Regions from separate parts of the Shewanella sp. SR44-4 genome, predicted to be linked through region 2. Evidence: riboswitches for the same ligand, from Rfam matches in the RefSeq annotation. Region 2 holds a riboswitch; the other holds the start of a gene.
What was found. Region 2 has a riboswitch for lysine ahead of H5125_RS15990 (Na+/H+ antiporter NhaC family protein). Riboswitches for the same ligand answer to the same signal wherever they lie in the genome.
Positions count from the first base shown of each region.

Region 1: linked by a shared signal. The riboswitch ahead of lysC (lysine-sensitive aspartokinase 3) and the one ahead of H5125_RS15990 (Na+/H+ antiporter NhaC family protein) in region 2 are both predicted to bind lysine.

Region 1 covers NZ_JACJDU010000004.1:60,863-64,074, forward strand. The annotation lists gene H5125_RS03320 (DUF3293 domain-containing protein) at 501-980, shown strand; lysine riboswitch at 1,221-1,395, shown strand; gene lysC (lysine-sensitive aspartokinase 3) at 1,530-2,909, shown strand; gene H5125_RS03330 (succinylglutamate desuccinylase/aspartoacylase family protein) at 2,914-3,212, shown strand, end outside.
Region 2 covers NZ_JACJDU010000038.1:15,853-19,064, reverse strand. The annotation lists gene H5125_RS15990 (Na+/H+ antiporter NhaC family protein) at 1-1,262, opposite strand, end outside; lysine riboswitch at 1,342-1,558, opposite strand; gene H5125_RS15985 (electron transfer flavoprotein subunit alpha/FixB family protein) at 1,984-2,907, opposite strand; gene H5125_RS15980 (electron transfer flavoprotein subunit beta/FixA family protein) at 2,909-3,212, opposite strand, start outside.

The DNA of each region.
Region 1 (3,212 bases), on a different contig from region 2:
GGTTACTGAGTCTGCTTACGTCGATTAATTACCACTACGTCAAGGCACGCGTTTGCACTTATTCATGATGGTGTAAAATTTGTTGCACTTAAGCTTACTTACTATGAATGCCATTTAGAAAGATAGTTCCTTCTATTGCAAACTTATTTAATCGTATTAATGTTTTATCAAATGTAGAACAAATTTAGTACGACTGTAAACTTTACATCAAAAAATCATCACACTCACAACAACATTTGCTGAGTTTTTGAGGTGTATGTAGCTAACTTTGCTACAGTGATTTAATAGTGCGTAATGGTTATTGTACTCGTTTTAGGCATTTGTTAACAAATTAAATGTTAAAAAATTAATATAACACTCGAGTATATGAAAGATTAACCTTGCTAAGATAATAATAATTAATAGTTTTCTAATATAGTACTGCTGATTTAGATCGTAAACCTTTTAGAAATCAAACCTATCTGCTAGACTAATTTTGGCTTAATTGACGAAAATTTATTATGGAAAATGTTATAGATACATTGTGGAATGAGTATCAAAGTACTCATTTTTTGTTTACTCAACGCCTTTCTCATGATTTCCCATTTGCTATTGTTACTGCCCATAACCCCCGTGGTTCAAGACTCTCTCCTAGTCAAAATCGCTTACTCGATCGTCAGCTTCAATTTAAAATTCAACAATATAATCGTCCCTATCGTGCGTTAATCGGTGCAGCACCTGATTTGTCGCATATGGAAAAGAGCTGGGCTATTTTTATTGATAAAGAACAAGCTGTTGAGCTTGGTCGAGAATTTAATCAACATGCAATTTACTACGTTAATCAAGGTTTGCTATCTTTGATTGCATGCCTTGATAGCATCAAACCTGAAGTTGATATGGGAATTTTTAATCACCGATTAAGGATGGTGAGCGAGTTGCCAGAGATAGGTTCGTATAACTGGGTAAATAATGACGTAATTAAAACTGCACAGCTGCGATAAAATAATTAACACATTATTTTGAGACAATACTTACTAGATTGTCTCGGTAATTTGCGGTTAATTATGTTTTTTGGATATTTATGGGCATTTTTTCGTAATAGAGAACAATCATTGCTCTGAAGTCGCAGCTGCATAATATTTCACTGCAGCGATATTTTTTATCAAAACAGTGTATTTTTACTGTGTTTGCTGATTGACTTGATAGGGTGTTTTTTGCTATTTTCAACTCCCTCCTTCGGGAGGAACAGAAGAGGAGCGTTAACTAGGTAGTAAGTGAGAGGATGCCAATCCGATGACCACTTATGATGGAGATTAGCGCCGAGGTATCAGTTTGTTTGGCAAACATTGATATCGGTCGATTAGGCTGAATCCTAACGATTGTCACCTATTTTTTTGGTGGAGAGCTTCTGGTGATGATTGCTGTTTCCCTTCTATAAGGGTGCGTTATCTTAGCACCAGGCTCTTCGAACGTAGTGTGTTCGGAGCGTATATCATGTTAGTAAATCACATCTTATTTTTGAGTCTTTCGCAAACAGCGGAGGCATCAGTATGAGCTTTGTTCAGTCTGAAATAGATACCCCAGAATTAGTCGTTGCCAAATTTGGCGGCACGTCAGTTGCTGATTACGCCTCTATGAGCCGTTGTGCAGATATTGTGTTGGCTAATCAAGCTACTCGCCTTGTGGTAGTAAGCGCCTCCAGCGGAGTGACCAATTTATTAGTTGAGTTAACTCAAGCTAATGTTAATGACGAGCGTCGCTTGGTATTACTTAAGCAAATTGCTCAAATTCAATATGCGATATTAGATGAACTCGGTCGTCCGCAAGACGTGGCAGCCAGTATTGATAAAATACTCAGCCGGATGTCAGTACTCAGTGAATCGTTAGAGCTGAATCGCAGCAAAGCGGTTATGGACGAGTTACTGTCGACGGGAGAGCAATGTTCATCGATTTTATTTTCTGCGGTTATTCGGGAAAAGGGCACTGCTTCAAATCATTTTGATGTGCGCCAAGTATTACGTACCGACAGTCACTTTGGTCGCGCAGAGCCACAAATTGAAGCTATTTCAATGTTAGCAGGTGACTTTTTACAGCCATTACTTGCGCGTTACGTTATCGTTACCCAAGGCTTTATTGGTGCTGATGAAGAGGGACGAACAACAACATTAGGCCGTGGTGGTAGTGACTATTCGGCGGCATTACTTGCCGAAGCGCTTCGTGCTACAGCGGTTGAGATTTGGACCGATGTGGCCGGTATTTATACCACTGACCCACGCCTTGCCCCCAATGCCCGCCCGATTGCTGAAATTAGCTTTAATGAAGCGGCTGAGATGGCGACCTTTGGCGCTAAAGTATTGCATCCCGCCACCATCTTACCGGCAGTAAGACAAAAAATTCAGGTGTTTGTAGGTTCAAGTAAAGCGCCTGAAATGGGCGGAACTTGGATCCGTCATCAAGTTGAAGATACCCCAGTGTTTAGAGCGGTGGCGTTACGCCGTGATCAAACTTTACTTAACTTGCATAGCTTGCAAATGTTACATGCTCAGGGCTTTTTGGCTGAAACGTTCGCGACCTTAGCGCGACACAAAATATCAGTCGATTTAATCACTACCTCAGAGGTTAACGTATCGTTAACCCTAGATAAAACCGGTTCAGATTCAAGTGGCCAGGGCTTACTCAGTGAGTCGTTATTACAAGAGTTATCGCAACATTGTCGTGTAAGAGTCGAGGAAGATTTAGCGTTAATCGCCATCATCGGTAATCGCATAGCATCAACGGCTGGCATTTGTAGTAGGGTGTTTAAAGTGCTTGAAAACCATAATGTTCGGATGATTTGCCAAGGCGCAAGCCCACATAATTTATGTGTGTTGGTTGCAGAGTCGGAAGCGGCGCAAGTGGTTAATGCCTTGCACCAAAACTTGTTTGAGTAATCATATGACTAAAGCAATACAATCGTCAGTTCAAGTTGGAGAACTGGCGACAGGACACGCATTGACCGTTCCAGTATACTCATTCATTGGTCGCGAGAGTGTTGCGCCTAGCGTGTATATTCAGGCCAATGTTCATGGTGCTGAAGTGCAAGGTAATGCGGTGATTTATCAACTGATGACCTTATTGGAAGGTTACCAGGTTTTAGGTGATATTACGCTTGCACCCTTAGCCAATCCTTTAGGGATTAATCAAAAGAGTGGTGAGTTTACTTTAGGGCGTTTTGATCCCATTACAGGGGTTAA
Region 2 (3,212 bases):
GCCATATCTGCTGCAATAGGCAACATAATCCCAAACGTGCCCCAACTTGTTCCTGTCGCAAATGCGGTAATACCCGCTAATAGGAATAACACTGCAGGTAACATCGCAAACGGAATATTGTCAGTGGCTAAACTTGCCATGTACTTACCGGTTTCAAGCTGTCCAATCACACTCGAAATTGTCCATGCAAAAAGTAATATGTAAATGGCTGGCAACATCGAGCGCGCGCCAACCGACATGCCTTTGAGTAACATAGACAAGTCAACTTTTTGCTGAATAGCAAGAATGAGCGTCGCAATAAGACCAACTACAGAGCCAAAAAATAGTGACGAGCTAACATCGGTATTCTCAAATGCCCCAAGTACATTAAACGGTAAGCCTTTTGCTGCTAACACATCGGCGCCACTTGAAACCATAAAATACACTGTCGCAAACACCAATACCGCGATAGGTAAAAATAAGCCCATCACTTTACCGGTATCGGCTTCAGGTAAATCTGTAACAGCGCCAGGGGGTTGGCCTTTTGACTCATCAAACAAGTTACCCCGCAGTGCGTTTAATTCATGCTGGCGCATTGGGCCAACATCTAAGCTAAACGTTGCAACACACAGTAATAATAATAACGAAAAAATGGCATAAAAGTTCATTGGGATCATTTGAATAAAGACGCTCAAATGACCAGAATCTGTAAATCCATGAGCCGTTAAAATACCGCCAATTAAGGCGATAATATATGCACCCCAGCTAGATACGGGAGAAATAACACACACCGGCGCAGCGGTGGAATCAAGAATATAAGCTAATTTTGCACGCGAAATATGGTAGCGATCTGTGATTGGACGTGAAATCGAGCCGACGACTAAACTATTAAAGTAATCATCAATAAACACTACGCAGCCTAAAAACATGGTCATTAACTTGGCATCACGTTTATTGCGAATACGCAATTTAGCCCAATCAGCAAAAGCACGAGCAGAACCACTGACAGTGATCAATGCTGTGATCATACCCAGCACAATCAAAAAGCCTAAAATGTACACATTCCAACTGTTCAGTCCGGCGTCTTTCCAAACTAACTGGCTGGCTGTATTTAAAATATATTCGCCACTGCCAACCAATGAGAAATCGGTTAGTAATAAGGCGCCGAAAACAATGCCAACCCCTAAAGATAGCAATACTTTACGAGTTAAAATAGCCAGAGTAATAGCCACAAGTGGTGGCAAAACAGAAAGTGCCGAATCGGCATAACTTATTATCATAATTTAATTATTTCTTCGTTGGATACGAATGGAGAAAAACTAGAAATAAGGCTAAACATACACAGGAAGTGTATGCGTTAACTTAACTAGTAGCACTCCACAGTAATATCCATTTAATATGAATATCATTCTTTTTATCAAGTCGATAAAAACACTATGACAGTGCAGTCCCTTTCGAGAACTGCCCCAACAAATGCGGCTGATAACCCCATTTATTTCGGCATTGCACCCTTTTATGTCGAATTATTGGCATCACCCAATTCAACATGACTTTTATGCAACGCACCTCTACTTTTGTTGTTTGTAGTTAAAGCTCATTACACACAACGCGAACATACAATCATAAATTACATATTCTGCGCCAGTAAAAAGCACTAAACAGCACGACAAATAACAACAACATCAATTTAAACCACAATTGCATAGCATTAGTTTAACGTTTTTAAATCAAATGCACACTAGTGTAATGGGCACAAAAACAGCAACCGCATCAAACCCTGGATATTTGAACTGAATTTTTAAAAATCAACACCTAAACCAGTACTAAATCCAAGAGAAATCCAAGAGAAATCCAAGAGAAATCCAAGAGTAGCCCAATAAAAAAGGTTTCTACCTTATGAGTAGAAACCTTTTTAATCGTACAACAGAACGTTTAATAGCGCGTCAAAGTCGGCTGAACAACACGAGCTTAATCAACTCCTCCGTTTAGCGACTTAACATCTGATTAAACGAGGTTGTTCAATGCCGGTACCGCTTCAAATAAGTCGGCAACCAAACCATAATCCGCCACTTGAAAAATAGGGGCTTCAGGGTCTTTGTTAATGGCCACAATTACTTTTGAGTCTTTCATGCCAGCAAGATGTTGAATCGCGCCAGAAATACCCACTGCAATGTACAAGTTAGGAGCGACAATCTTACCCGTTTGGCCAACTTGCAAGTCGTTAGGTACAAAGCCCGCGTCTACAGCTGCACGTGATGCACCTACTGCTGCGCCTAACTTATCGGCTAGTTGTTCTAAAATGGCAAAGTTTTCGCCGCTGCCCATACCACGGCCGCCAGACACAATAATGCCAGCATTACCAAGTTCAGGACGGGCTGATTCAGTGAGTGACTGAGAAACAAACTCAGTTTTTGAATCAATTGCTTGGCTTAAGTTGATGACTTCAGCACTGCCTGTTGATGCTACAACATCAAATGCACTAGAGCGTACTGTCATGACTTTTTTAGCATCTAAGCTTTGCACCGTCGCAAGCGCATTACCCGCATAAATAGGGCGTACAAAAGTGTCACTGCTTACAACTTCAATCACTTCAGAAATCTGGGCAACGTCTAATAATGCTGCTACGCGAGGCAATGTATCTTTACCTATACTGGTTGCTGCAGCCAGAATATGTTCATAGTCTCCGGCAATATCAACAACCAATTTTGATACATTTTCAGCTAGTTGAGCACCATATTGAGCAGCATCAGCCACTAACACTTGACTCACGCCCGCTAAACTTTGTGCTGCACTTACTGCGGCAGAACAATCAGCACCAGCAACCAGTACATGAATATCACCACCAATGGCTGTTGCAGCGCTAACTACTTTCGCCGTGTCAGTTTTCAGGCTGACATTATCGTGTTCTGCTAATACTAAAATGGTCATATTAGATCACCTTCGCTTCATTTTTTAACTTATCAACTAACTCTTCAACAGAAGACACCATGATGCCCGCTTTACGCTCAACAGGAGGTGTGACGCTAAGTACTGTTTGATGTGCTCTTAAGCTCACACCAAGATCAGCCACAGCCATAATCTCTAATGGTTTGCGTTTAGCTTTCATAATATTAGGTAATGAAGCATAACGAGGTTCGTTCAAACGTAAGTCTACCGTCACAATCGCAGGCAAAGGCATTTTCAGCGTTTGTAGTCCGCCATCGATTTCACGAGTAACCGTAATCATGTCACCA